4 regions of the Aliamphritea spongicola genome follow, and region 1 is predicted to be linked to each of the others. Evidence: riboswitches for the same ligand, from Rfam matches in the RefSeq annotation. Region 1 holds a riboswitch; each other region holds the start of a gene.
The links. Region 1 has a riboswitch for cobalamin ahead of JYB63_RS08175 (TonB-dependent receptor plug domain-containing protein). Riboswitches for the same ligand answer to the same signal wherever they lie in the genome.
Positions count from the first base shown of each region.

Region 2: another riboswitch for cobalamin. It lies ahead of JYB63_RS05970 (DUF4198 domain-containing protein); the one in region 1 lies ahead of JYB63_RS08175 (TonB-dependent receptor plug domain-containing protein).
Region 3: another riboswitch for cobalamin. It lies ahead of bluB (5,6-dimethylbenzimidazole synthase); the one in region 1 lies ahead of JYB63_RS08175 (TonB-dependent receptor plug domain-containing protein).
Region 4: another riboswitch for cobalamin. It lies ahead of JYB63_RS04650 (ABC transporter ATP-binding protein); the one in region 1 lies ahead of JYB63_RS08175 (TonB-dependent receptor plug domain-containing protein).

Region 1 covers NZ_JAFIDL010000002.1:341,930-347,334, reverse strand. The annotation lists gene JYB63_RS23505 (hypothetical protein) at 195-320, shown strand; gene pyrE (orotate phosphoribosyltransferase) at 401-1,042, opposite strand; gene JYB63_RS08185 (exodeoxyribonuclease III) at 1,321-2,088, shown strand; gene JYB63_RS08180 (gamma-glutamylcyclotransferase family protein) at 2,138-2,608, opposite strand; cobalamin riboswitch at 2,867-3,084, shown strand; gene JYB63_RS08175 (TonB-dependent receptor plug domain-containing protein) at 3,227-5,089, shown strand; gene JYB63_RS08170 (ABC transporter substrate-binding protein) at 5,116-5,405, shown strand, end outside.
Region 2 covers NZ_JAFIDL010000001.1:1,285,993-1,291,397, reverse strand. The annotation lists gene queE (7-carboxy-7-deazaguanine synthase) at 323-964, opposite strand; gene JYB63_RS05975 (methyl-accepting chemotaxis protein) at 1,282-3,138, shown strand; cobalamin riboswitch at 3,266-3,555, shown strand; gene JYB63_RS05970 (DUF4198 domain-containing protein) at 3,666-4,472, shown strand; gene cbiM (cobalt transporter CbiM) at 4,529-5,149, shown strand; gene JYB63_RS05960 (NikL family nickel/cobalt ECF transporter subunit) at 5,142-5,405, shown strand, end outside.
Region 3 covers NZ_JAFIDL010000004.1:132,045-137,449, reverse strand. The annotation lists gene JYB63_RS14100 (vWA domain-containing protein) at 1-1,317, shown strand, start outside; gene JYB63_RS14095 (BatD family protein) at 1,311-3,032, shown strand; cobalamin riboswitch at 3,157-3,354, shown strand; gene bluB (5,6-dimethylbenzimidazole synthase) at 3,400-4,155, shown strand; gene JYB63_RS14085 (sensor domain-containing diguanylate cyclase) at 4,143-5,255, opposite strand.
Region 4 covers NZ_JAFIDL010000001.1:1,001,061-1,006,465, forward strand. The annotation lists gene JYB63_RS04630 (alkene reductase) at 1-230, shown strand, start outside; gene JYB63_RS04635 (substrate-binding periplasmic protein) at 481-1,344, shown strand; gene JYB63_RS04640 (FecCD family ABC transporter permease) at 1,347-2,375, opposite strand; gene JYB63_RS04645 (ABC transporter substrate-binding protein) at 2,379-3,335, opposite strand; gene JYB63_RS04650 (ABC transporter ATP-binding protein) at 3,280-4,149, opposite strand; cobalamin riboswitch at 4,290-4,492, opposite strand; TPP riboswitch at 4,700-4,800, shown strand; gene thiD (bifunctional hydroxymethylpyrimidine kinase/phosphomethylpyrimidine kinase) at 4,861-5,405, shown strand, end outside.

The DNA of each region.
Region 1 (5,405 bases):
ATACTTAAGACCCTGCGAATCCGGCCTTAACGCCTACCCGCAGTGTCTGAAAAAAGTGCGCCGCATAACTTCACGCAGTAACAGTTCTATGCATGCAACAGGGTGTCCCCAGTGCAATCCCGTATTGCCACGGTTTAATGCCGTTTATAAACACCGCCGTTGCCCTAAAAAATTGCCAATTAAAGGGTGAGATCATGGCCGATCATGACGAAAACTTCCGTGACAGCTCAGGACCAATCTGGTTCATCATCAATCTGGCCGCACTGGCCTGGATTACGATGCCGGTCCCTATTGCACTGACTACCATCATGCAGTGGTAATTACTGAGCTGGCGGTTTCGCCGGACATAAAAAAACACCGCCTTGGCGGTGTTTTTTTTGGCTGAAAGACCAGCCCGGTATTAAATACCGTAGGCTTCACGGTAGGCGCGGATCGCATCCACCTGCTGAGCTTTATTACCCTGCTCTTCCAGATAGGTCAGGACATTTTCCAGCGATACAATTGAAGCAACCGGCATGTTGTAGTCACGTTCAACTTCCTGAATTGCAGATAGTTCACCTTTACCCTTTTCCTGACGGTTCAGAGCAATAACTGTACCTGCCGGCGTCGCACCGGCCTGCTCGATAATAGTCATCACTTCACGGATAGCAGTACCGGCGGTAATCACATCGTCAATGATCAGTACCCGGCCCTCCAGGGGCGCACCTACCAGATTACCGCCTTCACCGTGGCTCTTAGCTTCTTTACGGTTAAATACGTAAGGCACGTCCTGACCGAAGTCGGTGGCCAGCGCTACACAGGTAGTGGCGGCCAGCGGGATACCTTTATACGCAGGGCCTAACAGCACATCATACTCAATACCGGATTGCTGGATGGCCGCCGCATAACAGCGTCCCAGACGGGCCAGTGCTTCACCGCTGTTAAACAGACCTGCATTAAAGAAGTACGGGCTGGTACGGCCCGACTTTAGAGTAAACTCGCCAAAACGTAGCACTTCTTTGTCGATGGCAAATTCAATAAATTCTCTCTGATAATCCTGCATGCTGGCTTTCCCGGTGACTGGTTAAAAATTGCGCGCATCATACAGGATTAACGTCTGTCTCTCCATGGAATTCCACGCATATTCCCACTACCCAAACCTCAAACGGCAGTTTTAAATGTCTGCAGACTTGCTTCAGAGCAATTTTATTCACCAGACTGAATCTGAAAATTCACCAAAGCCGGTATGAAATCAATTCAATTTTCGCCGCATCCCTTATACAATGCGGGCTCGATAGTAATCTTTCATACATTTGATACTTTTTTCAGGATTTTTGTTCTATGCGCGTTATCACCTTCAATACCCAAGGTATTGAACAGGCTGCCGATAATGGTTTTTTCGACTGGATGGTCCAGCAGGACGCAGACGTTGTGTGTCTGCAGGATCTGCGCGCAAAAGAGTATCAGCTGGATGCGGACCGTTTTCATCCCGAAGGCTATGAAGCCTATTTCTTTGATGCCTTCGAGGACGGTTTCAGCGGTGTAGCCATTTACACCCGTGAAATTCCCAAAGCCATTATGACCGGGCTGGGGTTTGAACAGTGCGACTTCCACGGCCGTTTCATTCAGGCAGACTTTGATAAAGTCAGCGTTGCCTCATGGAGCATGCCATCCGGCCTGAAGAGCGATGAAGCCCAGGCGGAAAAAGAAGAATACATGGACCTGCTGGCGGGGCACCTGACTAAAACCCTGCGCAAACGCCGTGAGTTTATCTTCTGTGGCCCGCTTCACATTGCTCACAAACCCGTTGACCTGAGTAACTGGTACGTGAATCAGAGCGTATCCGGTTTCCTGCCCCACGAACGGGAATGGATGGCGGATATATTTGATGAGATGGGCTATGTGGATGCCTTCCGTCAGGTGAACCACGCTGATCATCAGTACACCTGGTGGCCGGAATACAACCGTGCCCGGGAACTGAACGAAGGTGCCCGTCTGGATTACCAGATCACCACAGCAAACCTGCGCAAAACCATCAAGTCTGCCCGTATCTACCGGGAAAAAGCCTTCTCGGCACACGCACCGGTGATTATCGATTACGATATCTGACACATAAAAATGCCGGCATACGCCGGCATTTTTGTATCAGTTCATGCTGTTATTCAGCATCCTTCTTCGCGGCCCGACGCAGTGCACGCTCCTCAAGAAAGGCAGGAATAATCTCTTCCTTATAGCTGTCATAATGCTGGCTGATAAAGCTTTGCTCATCCCATTCGCCCTGCAAAAACTCACGGGACTTAGGCGTACCGGCATATACAAACACCTGTGCTTCCTGACCGTCTTCCAGACGGATAATGGCCAGCTTGCGCATATACAATCCCACGTCGGCTTCTTCAAAGTCATCCAGAATCGCCAGCGACTCATCATCGACTTCCAGCAATACAGAGCCCTGAATCTGATTACCCGGTGACGGCACCGCCACCCCCAGATCCGACCAGCCTTCCATATGCAGAGTCAGGCGCTGATGGTTCAGTAATTCTGCAGATACCTTCTGAAACGTATTACCGGTCAGCTGCTGCACCAGCTCGTCATATTGCAGCACACCATAAACAAAAATATTGGTCGACATGAGATTACCGTCACTTATTCACATTCTCTGTCCGCCGGACCGCCCGGCGGCAAGGGGGTGATAATAATCGCCTTCGCGGAACGATGAAAGTAATGTCGTGTGTAAGGGTCAGAAGCGCCTGTGCAGGAAGGCACATTTTTTCTGCGAAACGTCGTTATCAGACAAGACATTACCTGTTTTTCGACACATTTGTTCCGGATCATTGCATTCGTATAACAAATTTGTAACATGCCCGCGAGAATGGTTCTTCAGGGAAGCTTTCCGGCCACCACAGATGGCAGCCGCAACACTTTCCGACGGATTAAAATGGGAATAGGAAAAGGCATCTGTCGCCACAGAGACCTCACCCCTAGCTACCCCCGTAACTGTATGCAGCGAATTCTGTTTGTTCGACTCAGGCCACTGGAGAAACCGGGAAGGCTGAACATATACGCAGACCTGCAAGCCAGGAGACCTGCCATTCCGATCGTCACCTACTAACATTGCGGGGCGCTGTGTTGGGCGGAAAACGTAACGGTGACAATACATAAATCTATTGTTGCTGAACGTGCCGCCACCCTGTGCTGTCACGTCTGTTCGCTTGCGCGGACGCCAGTTACACGACAACACAGGTGCTTTATGCAATTACGACACTCATTGTTAGCCTGCCTGCTGGCCGGCACCACTGTTTCTGCCCAGGCGCAGGAAATCATCATCACCGCGTCCAAGGTTGAAGCCAGCCGTGAAGAAACCGGGTCTGCTGTCAGTATCATTGATGCCGAGCACCTGGAAAACAACCAGATCACCCTGGTAACAGAAGCCCTGCGCGAAGTACCGGGGCTGGCAGTTAGCCGTACCGGCGGGATTGGCAGCACAACACAGATACGGATTCGTGGCGCAGAAGCTAACCAGACCCTGGTACTGATTGACGGTGTTGAAGTAAACGACAACAGTACCGTTGCCGAATTTAATTTTGCCGATCTGCTCAGCCTGGATATCGAACGGGTCGAAGTGCTGCGCGGTGCCCAAAGCGCTATCTGGGGCAGCGATGCGGTTGGCGGGGTGATCAACATCATCACCAAACAAGGTAAAGGCCCACTGAACGGTAGCGTCACTTTCGCAACCGGCAGTTACAACACCAACCAGCAAAGCTTCACCCTCAAGGGTGGTGACGATGAATATAACCTGGCACTGAGCGGTTCACTGCTCGACAGTGACGGTATATCCGCCGCCAGCAGCGACCGGGGCAACAGTGAAAAAGACGGCTACAGCAACAGCACCCTGAACTTTAAAGGGGGCATGCAGGCCACAGACAACCTGGAACTGAATCTGGTATTACGGCACGTAGACGCTTTTCAGGAAACCGATAAATCTGACTTTAACACCGGCACAATTATCGATGATGACAGCCACGCTGAACGGCAACAAAACTCCGGACGGGTTTCCGCCAAACTGGATCTGATGGACGGCGACTGGCAACAGGAAATCGGCTACGCCGTCACAAAAAGCCGCACAGAGAGCTTTTCCTCCACCTTCAACTCCGATGCGCTTGGAAAAAAGCGCAAACTTGATTATCAGAGTAACTACTTCATCCATACAGATGCTGCAGAACACCGCCTGACCTTTGTCGCGGAACGAGAAGATGAAGACTTTGATTACAGCAGTACGTATTCAACGGTTAAACAGAGCACCGACAGCACCGGACTGGTTGCCGAATACGGCCTGAATCTGGACGAAACTTACTACTTCACGGTTGCCGGCCGCCGTGATCTGAATGACCGCTTCAGCGATACCGATACATACCGTTTCAGCTTTGCTGCCTGGCTGAATGATGACTGGCGCCTGCACACCAGCCGTGGCACCGGCATCAAGAACCCAACCCTGTTTGAGCTGTTTGGTTCAACCTCTACCTTTACCAGCAACCCGGACCTGAAACCGGAGAAAAACACCACCACAGATCTGGGCCTCGAATACCACTTCAGCGACATTGACGGCTATATCGACGTGACGCTGTTCGATACTGATGTGGAAGATCTGATCAGCACAAACGCCACAACCGCTACCAATCAGGCGGGCACATCTGACATTAAAGGTCTGGAGTTAACCGCAACCCTGAATCCAACCGACCGGCTGCGCCTGACCGCCAGCTACACCTATAACGACGCAACCGATGCTGATGATCAGCAACTGATTCGCCGGGCCACACATATCGCAGGCCTGAACGCCAGCCAGCTGCTGGCGAATGGCAAAACCCGGATCAGCGGCGGACTGCAATATAACGGTAAACAATACGACACAGTGTTCGCGCTAAGCGGTAATCGCAGGGTCACACTGGACAGCTATACCCTTGCGAACCTTGCGGTGACACACGCCTACTCCGATAATGTAGAAATCTTTGCCAAGGTAAATAACCTGTTTGATGAAGATTACGAAGAAGTTTATGGCTTTGGCACTGAAGGCATTAACTTTACAGTCGGTATTAAACTGAGCGGCTCTCTCTGAGACCTCACTCCTCATAAGGCAGCACTGTGACAAAAAACAGATCACTAATAGCAATTGTTGCTGTGCTGCTTGGCGCCCTGTTACTGAGCCAGCTGGATATCCGTGCCGGCCTGTTCAGTAACAACGCCCTGACCGCTACACAGATCGAAGGAGATACATTCCCCAAAACCCTGACGGATGCCATCGGCGCCCGCTACACACTCGAACAGCCACCCCGGCGAATCGTCTCAATGACCATTGGCACTGATGAAATTCTTGCCAGACTAGTCCCGCCGGACCGGGTTGTGGGCATCACAGGGCTGGCGGATTATCCCTC
Region 2 (5,405 bases), on a different contig from region 1:
TGTAAGTGGGGGAAGGGGGAGCAGCTTCTTCCCAGAGAGGGGAAGCTCTGGGAAGAAACTACTTTTACTACATAAAGGGGTCTTGCAAGAACGTTGATGTACAGAGTTAGAGAAGGGAGTTTTCAATAAGTTCAGTGCGAATTCGATTTTTTTGCATTTTTTCGCAAAAAAAATGTACTCGCTGCATGTCATATTTCATGCAGTTTTTAACTATGTCAGGCAAATATTTGAAAATGCTCTGTATTCTGTCTCTGTATAACAGACCCTATGAGGGCAAAAAAATTTCAGATTTTTTTAAAAACTTTCTGAAATCCGCAATTTTTCAGTCAATTCCGATGAATTTATGGGTCTGCAGGCTCAGTTTCCACTGCGGATGTGCCATGCAGTATTCAACAGCGGCTTTGGTGTTGGCGGTCTGTAAGGCATCGTCCAGTGGCTGCAGGTAATAGTTGTCAAACTCCAGGTCTCTGAAGCGTTCCGGCATGGCCTGGCTTTGCGGGTAGACCAGCTTCAGTTCATGGCCGCGGGTCTGGACAATTTCAGATGCGCCCTTTGGGCTGACGCAAATCCAGTCAACGCCTTCAGGAACCGGTAAAGTGCCGTTGGTTTCCAGTGCGATTTCCAGACCTTCTGCTTTAAAAGCGGTGATCAGGGCTTCGTCCAGCTGCAGTAAGGGTTCACCGCCGGTGCAGACAACATAGGGCACGCCTTCATTGTTCAGTGGCCAGAAGCTGCGTACTTTTTTAGCCAGTTCTTCCGGGCTGCGAAATTTACCACCGTTCTGGCCGTCAGTGCCTACAAAGTCAGTATCACAGAAATCGCAGATCGCTTTAGCGCGGTCCTGTTCCCGGCCGGACCACAGGTTGCAGCCGGTAAACCGGCAGAATACCGCCGGACGGCCCGCCTGAGCACCTTCGCCCTGCAGGGTGTAAAACATCTCTTTGACACTGTAAACGGAACGCATAACTAATCTCTCTGAATGGCAGCGGGCAAGTCTACACCGGGGTGATTTTTGTGCAATGGTTTTTGCAGAATCCGCAACGGATTAGCGGTTGCGATTAATCCCCAAACTGGGGAAAACCTTCTGGATAATTGGTAACCACCGGCTAGTTTAGAATGATCTGGTAAAGGATTTTGGTCGCAGGAGATTATCCGGCCGACTGGTGATGATACCACTGACTGATGTGTGCAGGAGTCATTCGGTGCACCAGACCAGAGTTTCGCCCGGCTGCCGCAGGAAGCGTCAGCCGGCTGATCAGTTGTCTTAATATGGAGTGTTGTATGACTATCAAGAACAAACTTATTCTATTGCTGACGATCGTGCTGATGTCGGTTGCAGCGCTGTTCGGTTTGCTGATGTATTCCCTTAATACCCTGAATGATCTGCGTGAGAGTGAGTCCCTGGTGGGTAAACTTAAACAGGAGCAGTTGGCGATGGGGCTGTATGAGCAGGCCTTTGTCACTACCCTGCAGACAGATGCTGAAGCAAATTTTGTGCAGGCAAAAACACGCTTTAGTGAACATCTGGTTACAGCAATCGGACAGTTAGATGGTGATACCCAGAGTTCACTGCAGAATCTTAACAGCTATTTTATGGAATATGATGCCAGCTTTATTAAGGTGGCGAATCTGCTTAAAACCATTGGCTTGAATGAAAAAGAAGGCTTAAGGGGTGGCTTGCGTGGTGCAGTGCATGCGGCTGAAAAAAATGTGCAGACCATAAACAGTAACGAACTGTATGTGCGCATATTACAGCTACGCCGTAATGAAAAAGATTTCATTATCCGTTCTAACGAAAAATACCTGACCAAGTTTAACGGCAACTTTGATAAAGCGGTTGCGGTGGTTCGGCAGGTAGACTTCAGTCAGTCTCAGCGGCAAACTACCCTTGATTTGCTGAACGACTATAAGCGCCAGTTTGTAGCCCTGGTGGCGGCACGTAAAACTCTCGGGTTAACTGCTGATACCGGTTTACGGGGCGTTATGTTGCAACAGGGGAATCAGACCCAGGCAACACTGGATGAGATTAATGTCACGTTGCAGGCCCATGTGGCGGCTGAGGTTTCCCGGGTGCAGATGTTGGCGGTGGCCATCGTCATTGCTGTGGCATTGATTGTGGGTGTCGCTGTTGCACTTATTTCCCGGAGTATTCTGGTGCCAATCTCCCGGCTGGCCAGCTGTATGCAAAAAGTCAGTGCCAGTAAGGATATGACATTACGCTATGAAGGCAGTAATCGGGATGAGCTGGGTAAAATGGGCAGTGATTTTAATGCCATGATGGCCATCTTCCAGACGCTGATAGGGGATGTGGTTAAAGCTATCGGGCATTTGCAGTCCTCCTCAGAACAGCTGGCCAGGAGTGCTAACTCTGCCGCAGTAGATCTTCAGAATCAGCAGGATGAAGTCGTGCAGATTGCCAGTGCAGTTCACGAGATGGAAGCCGCCATGGCCGAAATTGCCGGCAATACTGAGAATACTTCGGCAACCGCCCGGAATTCTTTGCAGCAGGCAGAGCAGAGTAAAACCAGCAACGGCGAGCTGATTGGCAGTATCAGAAGTCTGGCGGATCAGGCCAGTGAAACTGACACCGAGGTTCAGACACTGCAGAAAGAAAGTGAAGAGATCGGCTCAGTGCTGGGAGTCATTAAGTCAATTGCTGAGCAAACAAACCTGCTGGCGCTGAATGCATCTATTGAGGCTGCCCGGGCCGGTGAGCAAGGGCGGGGATTTGCAGTTGTTGCTGATGAAGTACGTTCTCTGGCAGAACGGACTCAGGATTCGGCCAGTGAAATTGAAGGGATGATTTCTCAGTTACAGACCCGTACCAACCGTGCCACTGAACTGATGTCGGTGAGTCTCAGCCGGAGCCAGCAAAGCGCTGAGCATGCGGAGGCCAGCATTGATATGCTTGATACGATCACTCAGGATGCTGAAACCATTGTGGATATGACTGCCCAGGTGGCGGCTGCAACAGAAGAGCAGGCGAATGTGGCAGGGGAAATCAATCAGAATGTCGATAAAATCCGCCTGATTATTGATGATGCCAGTGCCCAGACACAACTGAATGTTACCGCCAGCGATGAAGTAGCCGCTCAGGCTCAGCAGCTGAAGCTGGCGGTGGGGCAGTTTGTTACCTGAAGTGTTCCCTTAAGTTATCTGTACAGCCGCTGTTCTGCGGCTGTTTTTTTCCCTTCTAAAGACCTTATTTTATTAAATTGCGACATTTAACAGGCGCTGATTGACAAGCTTTGAGCGGTGCAGGTATTGTGCGTTCACGTTATTGAGTTGCGTGTTAAACCACGCAGGAAAGTGCTGATTTTAAGCGCTCTCCGGGAAGTTGGTGCGTTAAGGCTTTGAAGCTGTTGCAGTATTGCCAAATATTACAGCCCCTGGTTAAGACAATCCCAACACTGCCCCCGCAACGGTAAATCGATAAAACTGTTTCATTGGCCACTGCGAGCAAATGATTCCCGTGAATCAGATGAGTGGGAAGGCGAAACAGGGGATGAGAATCCGTCGATGAGTCCGGATACCGGCTTGGTAACTTGTAATAACTGGGTGTTGCGGAGGGCTTCACCGAGGTGCAGTTTATTTCTTCCCACAGGGTGCTGCGCTGATTCCTCCCAACTCTGGCTGTATTTTTTTTCAGACGGAGCAAATCAAACGTGTTCAATTTCAAGCAGTTATCTGCCGCTTTAGTTTTAGGTTCTTCCCTGGTTGCCGGCACAGCGCAGGCGCATTTCCAACTGATCTATACCCCTGAGTCCTTGCGCGAAAAAGGTGGTGAAGTGGTTTTGAAAATGCCATTTACTCACCCTGCTGCCAGCGGTCACGTCATGAAAATGGGCGAGCCTCAGGAGTTTTTCATGGTCCGTAAGGGCAAGAAGACTGATCTGATGGATAAGCTGGAAGCGATTGAGTGGACCAGCGAAGTGGATACCGGCCCGGCATATGAAGCAACTGTTAAGTTGCGTGGCCTGGGTGACAATGTATTTGTCATGACGCCGGAACCGTACCTGGAGGCGGAAGAAGATATCTACATTCAGCAAATCACCAAGAACATTGTGAACGTTGGCAGCCTGCCAACGGACTGGAATGAAGAGCTGGGTCTGAAGGCGGAAATCGTGCCGCTGACCAAGCCATATGCAATTTATGAAGGCGGTACCTTTACCGGTGTAGTTAAAGGTAATGGCGAGCCGGTTCCGTTTGCGGAAATCGAAGTTGAATACATGAACTACGAGCCGGATATGGAAAATAACCGCTTTGCAGCTGAAGGCGAAATTACACCGCCGGCAGAAGCGTTTGTCACCATGACTATCTTTGCAGATGCTAACGGTACCTTCACTTTCGGTATCCCTAAAGCTGGCCACTGGGGCTTTGCTGCTCTGGGTGTAGGTCCGGATACTGAGTACGAAGGTAAAGAGTTGTCTCAGGATGCGGTTATCTGGGTTCAGGCTCACGAAGTTAAATAAACACTTAAACCGGCAACTCTGTACAGGGTTGCCGGTTTAACAGATCAGGAACAGCTATGCATATAGTAGACGGCGCGCTTTCCGAACCGGTTCTGGCCGGTGGTGCATTACTGGCGCTGGCCGGTGTGGCATACGGTCTGAAAAAGATGGACTACGAGCATCTGCCACAGGTGGGGGTTCTGTCCGCTGCGTTCTTCATTGCTTCTTATATTCACTTACCCATCGGCTTCTCCAGTGTTCACCTTATTCTTAATGGCCTGATTGGCCTGGCACTGGGCTGGGCGGCGTTTCCGGCGTTACTGGTTGCGCTGATTCTGCAGGCGGTTTTCTTTGGTTTCGGCGGCTTTCTGGTATTGGGGGTGAATACTTTCAATATAGCCTTGCCGGCGGTGATGGTGTATTTCCTCTGCAGGCATGGCATTGCGGCATCTTCACCACGGGTGGCTGCAATCTGGGGCGCAATCGGCGGTGCCGGAGCGGTGGCCGTGACTACGGTGATGGTTGCGGGTTCCCTGGCGTTATCCGGAGAAGCGTTCTGGCTGGCGGCTAAAGCAACCCTGATTGCGCACATTCCGGTGATGCTGGTGGAAGGTTTCGTCACTGCTGCGGCGGTATTGCTGATCCGTAAGGTTAAACCGGAGTTTCTGCACCTCGCGGAGGATTGGGATAATGCGTAAGTATATGATTTTACTGGCGATGCTGTTTGCATTGCCGGCCAGTGCTCACAACGTTGTGGGCGGTGTATACGCAATTGGCAGCACCATTGAAGGTGAAGCGGGTTTTTCAAACGGCGATATGGCTCAGGCCGGGACTAAGGTACTGGTGACGGATCCGGCAGGTAATGTGCTGATGGAAACTGAAACCGATGAAGAAGGTTTCTTTACGTTTGAAGCCACGACCCGTGTTGATCATCTTTTCCGGATGGAAATGGGC
Region 3 (5,405 bases), on a different contig from region 1:
GCAGCCCGTGGGGTGAATGAACTGTTTGCCGGGTTACCGGCGGGCACGGATTTCTCTCTATCGGTCATGGGGATTGGTACCGCTGAAGGGGCACCGATTCCTCTGACAGAAGGCTTTGCCAAAGATGCGGCGGGCAAGATAGTGGTTGCCCGACTGGATGCCCAAAGGCTTAGTCAGCTGGCGGCAGTCAACGACGGTATTTACACCGCTATGCAGCTGGATAACAGCGATACAGACGCTTTATTGAATGCCGCTGCGGGGCTGTTACCCGTTAATGGCTCTGACCGGGAAGGTGAGAATCAGCAAGCCGCTGAACAGACCTTTGATCGGTGGCAGGAGGCCGGTAGCTGGCTGTTGTTACTGCTGTTGCCAATTGCAGCGCTGGCGTTCCGGCGCGGTTGGTTGCTGGCGGTGTGTTTTGCTTTCATTGTGCCCGCTGTACACAGCCCTCAGGTGACCGCAGCAGAAGCCGGTAACAGTCTTTGGGAAAATCTTTGGCAAACGCCGGATCAGCAAGGGGCAAAGGCATTAACGGCAGGTGATGCTGCCACGGCTGCTGAATTGTTTCAGCGGCCTGACTGGCAGGCGGCAGCCCGGTATCGCAACGGGGATTATACCGCCGCAGCAGAACAGTTTGCCGCTCAGGGTGATACCGAAGGCCTGTATAACAGCGGTAATGCGCTGGCAAAAGCCGGCAAGTTGAAGGAAGCGCTGGCAGCTTATGAACAGGTGCTGGATGAGCAACCTGACCATGAAGATGCACAGGCAAATAAAGCCCTGATTGAAAAGCTGATGCAGCAACAGCAAAACCAGAATCAGCAGGGTGAAGGTCAGGATCAGCAGGATCAGAACCAGCAGAGCCAGCAGGATCAGAACCAGCAGGGCCAGCAGGATCAGAATCAGCAAGGCGAAAGTCAGCAGAGTCAGAATCAGCAGAGTGAAGGCGAACAGGGCCAGCAGGATCAGAATCAGCAGGGCGACAGCCAACAGGCTCAGAGTCAGCAACAATCAGACTCTCAGGATCAGGCGGAGCAGCTTAGCCAGCAGGTGGATCAGCAACAGCAGGAAGCTCTGGATAAGCAGCAGGCTGAAAAGGCTGCTGATGAATTTCAGGCGGAACAGCAGGACGGAGCACAGGCGCAGGTTCAGGCTGAACAGCAATCTTCCCCGGAAGATGAGGCCCTCCAGAAATGGTTAGGGCAACTGCCGGAAGACCCCGCAGGTTTACTGCGTAACAAATTTAATTATGAGTATCAGAAGAAGCGCCAGGCCTATGAAAGTGGTGACTGGAAACCGGCTCAGGAGCAACGGTGGTGAGACAGTTTTTCGTTAAAATTTTGGCCGTGCTGAGCATGCTGATGTTCACGCACAGTGCACTGGCAGCGGTGCTGAAAGCCAGCGTTGACCGTAACCGGATAGCCATGGGAGACAGCCTTTCCCTGACGGTGCTTGCCGAAGGTTCTGCCGACGGTGAGCCGGACTTTGCGTTACTGGAACCGCTGTTTAAGGTGCTGAACCGGTCGGTAGGGCGTAATACCTCAATCGTGAACGGTGATATCAGCCGGACCATTAAGTGGCGGCTGATTCTGACGCCGAAACAGGAAGGTACGCTGGTAATACCGGCGTTTGAGCTGGGAGGTGCCCGCAGTGAACCTATCACCATTGAAGCCACTGCGCCGCCTCCGCCCACAGACTCTACTGATGATTTGCGGGTGGAGATGGCACTGGATAAATCAGAGGTTTTCGAGAACGGACAGGTGATTGTCACCCGCCGGTTACTTTACGGTGTGGCGGTTGGTGGGCTGGAAATGCAACCGTTTGAACTGCTGGGAGCACAGGTCATTGAACTGGGGGATAACCAGTATGAAACCACCCGTAATGGCCGGCGTTTCGGGGTCTACGAAGTGGCTTATGCGGTGTTTCCCCGTGAAGCCGGTGTGCTGAATATACCGGCACAGAGTATTGATGTTCAGGTTGGCCGGCGGAACCTGCTGAGTGGCCGCCCTGCACAGAAAGTACGTTTACAGATGGGGGCAGAAACCCTTCAGGTGAAAGCCCGCCCGGCGGAATTTGCTGCTCAGGAATGGCTGGTGGCGAACAAGCTGGATCTGTCTGAAAGCTGGAGTCAGTTACCGGACCAGATCCGTCTGGGCGAATCCCTGACCCGCACCATCACACTGGCAACGGTGGGGGCAGCCCCTGACCGCCTGCCTACTTTTGAAGTTGCCGATATTCCCGGGATGAATGTCTATGCAGAGCCCCTGCAGAATACCGAAGACCTCAACAGCCGGGGAGTCATCAATGCCCGCCAGCGCAGTGTGGCATTCGTGCCGGTTAAGCCCGGGCTGATTGAAATTCCTGAACTGGTCGTTAAGTGGTGGAACAGTACGGAAAACCGGGCGGAAGAGGCCCGTTTACCAGCCCGGACGATTGAAGTATTACCGGCAGTAGCAGGCAGTTCAGCCAGTGCACCTGCGGCACCCGCGCAGCCAGCCGTTCCGTTACCGCCGGCGTCTCCTTTGCCGGAGGCTGAGCCGCAGATTATTTATCAGCCTGCGCCGCTGGCTTCCTGGCTGCTGTGGGCGAACCTGTTCTGGGCCTGTCTGGTGCTGGCACTGATTGCACTGTTGCTGAAACAGCGCCGGCAACTTACAGCAATGCAGCAGGTATCGGCAGCGGATACGCTTCCTGCCCGTACCCTGTTGCCGGATGGTTTTTCCGATGTACAGAAGGCACTGGCGGGGCAACAACTGGCGGAGATTCATCACGCTATTCAGCACTGGGGTAACCGCTGTTACCGTGAGGGTTTATTACCGGCCAGTGGTTTCACCGGGCTGAAGGCCATAGCCGGTGACGATCTGACAGCACAGCTGGTGCTTTTGGAGCGGACGCTGTTTGCTTCGTCTCAAAGCACCGGGCCGGATCTGGATATACTGAACCGAGGTTTGGCTGAGCTGCATAAGCAGTTGCCCGGGCCGCAGTCCGGGCAGGATAAAACAGCCGGTTTATCAGCTTTTTATCCAGGCCAGTAACCGATCAGCGGGGCTGGATTATTTTCGGTTCGGCAGGGTTAACATGAATAGTTTGATCCTGGTCGGTATACCGGCGGTTTGTGCTTGCCCGCTGCCGGGTATTTTTATATAACCACTGGCAGACAATTTATATCCGCATACAGGTGCCCCGAACCGTTAAACGGTGAGGGGAGAATCGGGAATCCGGTGTGAGTCCGGAACGTGCCCAACGCTGTGAAGGGGATTCTGTAAACAGGCATTTGCCAGCCACTGAGTGATCTCGGGAAGGTGTTTACAGAAGTTGATCCTGAGTCAGAAGACCGGCCTGTAAGTATCAGAAAAAGTGTTTGGACAGGCACTTACCGCCACCATATTAAGGGGAATACCTATGGGGCACGCAACAACTGATTTTCCGCATCAGGAAACCATTCGCTTTACTTCACAGGACCGTGACGGTCTGTATAAAACCATTTTTAACCGCCGGGATGTGCGCGGGCAGTTCCGGCCGGACAGCATTCCTGATGAGGTGCTCAGCAGGGTGCTGTATGCGGCTCACCATGCACCGTCGGTAGGCTTTATGCAGCCCTGGGATTTTATGCTGATCCGCGATGCCGGGGTGCGTCAGCAGGTGAAAGGTCTGTTTGATAAGGCCCATGATGAAGCGGCAGAAATGTTTCCTGAAGAGAAGCAGGACACCTACCGCTCCCTGAAGCTCGAGGGCATTCTGGAGTCACCGCTGAATATCTGTATTACCTGCGACCGCAGCCGCACCGGCCCGACAGTGATCGGCCGTACCCATATTCCGGAAATGGATGTGTATAGCAGTGTGTGTGCGGTACAGAACCTCTGGTTAGCTGCCCGGGCTGAAGGGTTGGGGATCGGCTGGGTGAGCATTATGGACCCGGAGAAACTTCAGGATGTACTGGGAATTCCCCGGGATATCGTACCGGTTGCCTATCTGTGTATTGGCTATGTGGATCATTTCTACAAACGGCCGGAACTTGAATCGGCCGGCTGGCTGCCCCGGGCACCGCTGGAAAGCCTGCTGCATTTTGATCAGTGGGGTAACCGGGATACTGAGGGGCAGGAAAGCATTACTGAAGCGATCGCGTCTCAGGCTGACTTTCCTCATCAGTCCTTCTGAGGGTTGGGCGCAGGGGCTGTGACTGTGACTTGGCCTGTAGTTGAGCTTGTGGCTGATCCGGAAACAATACAGTTACGGCCCTGACGTTTGGCGTCGAGCAGAGCTTTATCCGCGCTATCGAATAAAGCTTCTGCCGTTTGGCCTTTGTATTCGGCTACGCCAATGCTGATGGTCAGCTGTTCACCGTCAAAGGCGTTTTCCTCAATACTTTGCCGGCAGGCTTCGGCCAGCTTTAACGCTCCCTGCAACGGGGTGTCCGGCAGGAGTATGACGAATTCTTCACCGCCGTAGCGGGCGCAGAAATCCTGATGCCGGACCCGTTGTTGCAGCAGTTCTGCAACCCTGATCAGTACCTGATCACCAAAGCTGTGGCCGCGGTTATCATTCAGTATCTTAAAGTGATCAATATCGATAACCAGAAGGCTGAGCGGGGTTTCCCGGATTCCTGCGTGGTGGATTTCCTGGCTGAGTTCACTGTTAAAGGCGCGGCGGTTATTCAGCCCGGTGAGTTCATCGGTCAGGGTCAGGCGGCGCAGTTCGCTGTTGGCGCTGTCGAGCCGCTGTCTGGATTCATACAGCTGCCGTTCCCTTGCTTCCAGCACTTTGAGGGACTTTCTTAGCCGTAACAGTTGCATCACCTGATTGCCCAGCGCAGTCAGAGCGCGGGTCTGTTCTTCGCTGATCGTCTGCGGCCGGGTATCCACTGCACAGAGGGTGCCCAGTACCATGCCGGCATCATCAATCAGCGGGACGCCAGCGTAAAAACGTACATGGGGCGGATGGGTGACCATGCCGATATCTTTCACCCGGGAATCTTCAAGTGTATCGGGAACAATGAGCGGTTCGCTTCCCATAATGGTCCGGGAGCAGATAGCAAAGCCCCGGGGGACTTCTTCAGCGGCGATGTTGTAGCGGGCTTTATGCCATTTCCGCTCAGCATCGAGAAAAGCGATCATGGCTTTGTCTACGCCGCAGATAAAGGCCGCCAGCCGGGCAATGTCGTCATAGGCCTGTTCAGGAAGGGTGTCGAGAATATCGTAGTCTTCCAGCGCCAGCAGCCGTTCAGACTCGTTTTCCGGAAGCGGGAAAGTGTACGTCATTTCATCACCTTAACCTGTCAGTACTTCGGTCACGCCAACAGCTTCCGGCCGGATTCAGTCATCCGGAACCAGAGCCGGCAAGATCTGTATCAACGTATTGTCTTTCAATATCTATGAAAATAGACCGCTAATACAGTAATTATAAATCTG
Region 4 (5,405 bases), on a different contig from region 1:
TGTTTGATGGCGCGATCATTGTCGCCGGCAACTTTACCCGTGAAAGCGGCGAACACCTGATCCGCAAGGGGCTGGTGGATTTCGTCGCATATGGCCGGGCCTTTATAACCAACCCGGATTTACCACGCCGCTTTAAGGAGAGCCTCCCTCTGTCTCCCCTTAAAGACAAAAGTACACTGTTTGGCGGTTCTGCAGCCGGATATACTGACTATCCGTTATCACCTGTCTGAACCTCTGGCTGCAACAGAAACAGTGACTCTCGCAGACTATATTTTCAGGATGTGCTGCACATCCTGAAAACTCTTTATAAAAGCTCTTCACAAAAACACTTCACAAAAGCTCGGCACAAAAGTTCAGCCAGGATTCAGTTTTTAGATGAAATTACCTATGGATTTCCGTAGTATCTGTTTAATTAGAAAGGGATTTCTGAAAAAAACAGGGATGAGGGACCAGTTTCGTTTTTGTCATAAGGCTGCATGAATGTTCAGACGAACCTTCAGATATTTTTTACCATGCGGTAAGCAATCGTTAATTTTCAGGCACTGTATCCGCCTGTCAGCCGCACTGCTGACCGGCATAATGGCTACGCTGAGCTATGCGGCAGATCCTGTGCAACTGGACCTGATCACTGAAGAATTCCCTCCCCTGCAAATAGAAACGGACAACCAGCCCAAAGGGTATGTGATTGATTTCATCAAAGCCCTGGTTGAAGAAGCAGCAAAACAACAGCCAATGGTTATCCGCAGCACCCACTTTGCTCCCTGGCGGCGTGCTATCAAAATGTCTCAGGATGGCCCCAACAAACTGTTTTTCTCTATCTCCCGTAATCAGCAGCGGGAAAGCCAGTATCACTGGATTGGCCCGGTCTCCCCTTACGAAGTGATCATCTACAGACATAAAGATGGCCCCGATCACATGCCCGAATCACTGGAAGAACTGAAAAAATACCGGGTAGCGGTACAGGGGGGCGGCAGCCTCGACACCTACTTTACTGAGCAGGGTTTTACGCCGGTAAGAGTCAATTACACCCGCCAGACCATTAAAATGCTCCGTGCTCTGCACATTGACTACGCCCCACAGGTAAACAGCTTCCCCTACAGAATTGATGAGTTCGGCCTTAACGCGGATGACTTTATTCCGGTGTTGCGGGTAGACGATTTGTCAAAACAGCTCTGGCTGGCCGCCAGCCCGGAAACCTCACCAAAGGTTGTCCAGGCATTACAGACAGCCTACATAAAACTTTCAGAAATAAATCTGCTGGATGATCTGATCAGCCTTTACGGATTCAACAGCCCGGTGATGCTCGATTACCGTTTACGCAAACGGCTGATCAACAAGATATAAAGTTAACGCCGCGCCAGCAAATAACAGAAGTAACTGCCGCCTACCGCGCCGGTAATTATTCCGATTGGCAGTTCCTGCGGCGCCAGCAACATCCGGGCAACAATATCCATCCCCAGCATGAAAGCCGCACCAGCCAGTGCGCATACAGGCAACAGGATGCGGTTATCCCCGCCGATGAATGTCCGCATGATGTGCGGCACCACCAGCCCGACAAATCCGATAGTACCGGTCAGAGAAACGATCAGACTGGTCACCAGGGTTGCCAGTAACAATACGGTTATCCGCACGCGGTTAACGGATATACCCAGCGCAGCTGCACTCTCCTGCCCCATCATCAGGGCATTCAGGTTACGGGCCTGCCAGATCAGTAACATCACGCCCAGTACTATGATCAGCGTCGGAATAGGCAGCAGATCCCAGCGGGCCCGGCCAAGCCCCCCCAGCATCCAGAAAACCACTGACTGTGCCGCCCGCTGGTCACCCAGAAAAATCAGACCGTTGGTGCCGGCCATCAGCAAGAATGAGATGGCCACACCCGCCAGCACCAGCCGGTCCGGCCGCTGGTTCTCCGGCCGTTTCATCAGTATCAGCAACAACAGGAAAGACAATAAACCGCCGGCAAAACTGAACACCGGCATGGTATACGCCCCGATCACCAACCCCACATGGGAGATAACCAGCACCGCCCCCAGTGAAGCACCGGATGATACCCCCAGCAGGAACGGGTCGGTTAACGGATTACGGGTTGCCGCCTGCAAGGCTGCACCGGCCACCGCCAGGCCAGCACCGGCCAGCATGGCCAGAATCACCCGGGGAGCCCGCAGCTCATTAATGATAACGGCCTGGGAATTACGCCAGTCCGGCTCGATAAAACGCCCCAGCCCGTCGGGGCTGAAACCGTGAAGCAGGATACCAAGTGCCTGGTCAGGCTGAATCTGGCTGACACCAATCATGACGCCAGCCAGTGAAAGTGCCAGGATGATCAGCAGCAGGACACCGCCGATCAACCCCGGCCTGAAGGGTTTGCTCAAAACTTACCGTCCGCTCAGGTACATCTTCTCAGCCAGTTTTTCCACCGCCTGAATGTTCAGCGGGCCCGGTGTAATTTCACCGTACTCCAGTGGCAGGAAGCGGTCGTTCTTCACCGCATCCAAAGTGGACAGCACCGGATGGTTCTTAATGAATTCCCAGGAGCCTTTCCAGCCACCCTTCTGATAATCCACCAAAATGAAGAAATCAGGTTCGGCATCCATCACCGCTTCAATGCCTACCTTGCCCCAGCTGGTATCGATGTTATCCATCACGTTTTCACCACCGGCAGCACGGATCAGCGCAGTTGGCATACCGAAACGGCCAGAAGTAAAGATCTTGTCTTCACCGGAGTCATACAGGAATACCTTCACCGGCTTCTTGCCTTCGGTCTTATCAGCGACGGCTGCCAGACGGGATTTCCAGCCATCAACCAGTGCGTCGGCTTTTTCCTTCACGCCGAATACCGCACCCAGACGTACAACGTCATCGTATAGCAGATCCATAGACGCATCCGGACCGGATTTGGTCAGGTGAACACAGGATTCAGTCAGTTCCAGAACCGGTACACCCAGATCACCCAGGCTTTGTGGCGTCAGCTCACCGTCGGTACGCATACCGTAGTTCCAGCCGGCAAAGAACAGATCCGGATCAGCACTGATGACGTTCTCAGTGGTCGGGTTCTTCGGCGCCAGTTCAGGAATATCACCACGGTCTTTATCAAACTCAGGGCTGGTTTTGTACCAACCGGTAATACCGGTCAGGCCGGCTACATTCTTTTGAATACCCAGCGCAAATGCCATCTGGCTCATATTCTGATCATGAATGACCGCCCGCTTAGGAGCTTCATTAAAGGTAACGGTTCGGCCACAGCTGTCTACAGTAACCGGGAATTCAGATGCCTGGCTAAGCGGCGCCAGACTGGCGAACAGCATCGCTGAGCTGAAGATGAGAGTGCGCATGTGCTTGATCCTTTTGCTTTTTTGTACAGGAAAAAAAGGGGAGCGAGGTGGCATAAAACGACCACTGCTCCCAAGGGTTAGAGTAGGTATTGGCACGCACGGCAAAAACGTTTTCGAATAACTCAGGGGTCAGCACAGATTCAGCAGGCCCCTCAGCCACCAGACGTCCCTGCTTCATGACCAGAACGCGGTCGCAATAGCGGGCCGCCAATGGAAAATCATGCAGGGACACCAGGCTGCTGACCGGCAGTTTACGCAGTAACTGCATCAGGCTGAGCTGATGTTCAATGTCCAGATGGTTACAGGGTTCATCCAGCACCAGCAGTTCCGGTTGCTGTACCAGTGCCCGGCAGATCATGACGCGTTTGCGTTCACCGCCTGAAAGCTCACTGATGTCCCGGTCCAGATAGCGCCGCAGATGAAACTGCCTGACGGCCTCATCAATCACCTTTTCGGCATCCGGGTCTTTACCCGTAAACCAGTGCTGATGAGGCGTACGGCCGGTCGCAATCACCGAACGGACACTGAGCTGAAAGTCAGCTGGCATTTCCTGTGTTACAGCAGCCACCTGCAAAGCCCGTTGCCGATCAGTCAGAGTGCTGATATCCCGGCCATTGATGTGAACTGATCCGCTGAACTGGCGCAAAGCACCAAACAGGCAGCGCAGCAGTGTGGTTTTGCCGGCGCCGTTCGGCCCCAGTACACCCACTACTTCGCCCGGGCGCATACTGAAGCTGACGTCATCCAGCAGTAATTGCTGGTTATCGCCAGATACAGTCAGCCCTGAAACCTGCAGCAAATCAGCCACAGCCATCGGTTACCGGAAGCCCCGGCAGAACAGAGAGTGTTTTCGAATTGTCTTTGCCATGTGTCGCCTATGTTCACACACGGACAAGCACGCCCAGGAAAAAAGCTACAGAAAGCTTTTATGCCCAGAACCGCCCACCGCGATAATATAAGGGTGATACGCAGGCTGGTTTCCGGGCTTAACAGTTGGCAGATGCCGGTAATCAGCCCTTCCCAAGCGTATTGCTCAGTGGTTTGCTGATCACCAAACTGTAGTTACCGTTGCGGGGGCAGCGCCGGACTTACACCGGCTTCCCAATTATCAGCCGGACATAAAAATGGCCGGCTGCACCTGTCGCATACAGAATTAGTTGGCAGCATAGTATTTTGGAAAATTCTGAAACACAACCCTTACCCCGAGAATTTTTTTCAGTACCGAATTACCTGTGTCGTTTTTTGACCTTTACCCCCAGGCCATACCAGCCCTGAGTTTCACGACAACTCTCATGCTTTAGGCGCACAGCCACAGATAACAATAAGTTTCATTTGTCTTTGTATAGCCAACTCTCTATGATCGCCCAATACAGTCGGGGAACCAGAATTCTGGTTGAGATGGCATATGCTGAACCCGTTGAACCTGATCCAGTTATTGGCGTAGGAAATCTGTGAACATTACTTCCAGCATTGCTTTTCCTGCCCGGGTCAGACCGTTATCTATCTTCAGACGCAGGAAAGCACCATGTCACAGCCCAACACTCCTATCGTTCTCAGCGTAGCCGGATCCGACAGCGGTGGCGGTGCTGGCATACAGGCGGACATCAAAGCCATTTCTGCCACCGGCAGCTACGCCTGCACAGTCATCACTGCCCTGACCGCCCAGAATACCCGCGGCGTCACTGGCGTTATGCCGGTTACCGGCGAGTTCATTGAGCAACAGTTCGAAGCAGTTTTCAGCGATATCGCCGTCGATGCCGTCAAGATCGGCATGCTGGGCGACGCGGACACCATCCGTACAGTGGCGGCAGCCATCCGCAAATATCAGCCAAAACACGTGGTGCTTGACCCGGTGATGGTTGCCACCAGTGGCGATGTGCTGCTGGCAGCGGATGCTACCGATACCCTGATCCGCGAACTGATCCCACTGGCGGACGTAATTACCCCTAACCTGCCAGAAGCGCAGGCATTACTGGCAGCACGCCCGGAACTGAATACCGCTGGCGCGGAAGATACCGCCGCACACTGCGAACAGTTGCTTGGCTATGGCTGCAAGTCGGTACTGATCAA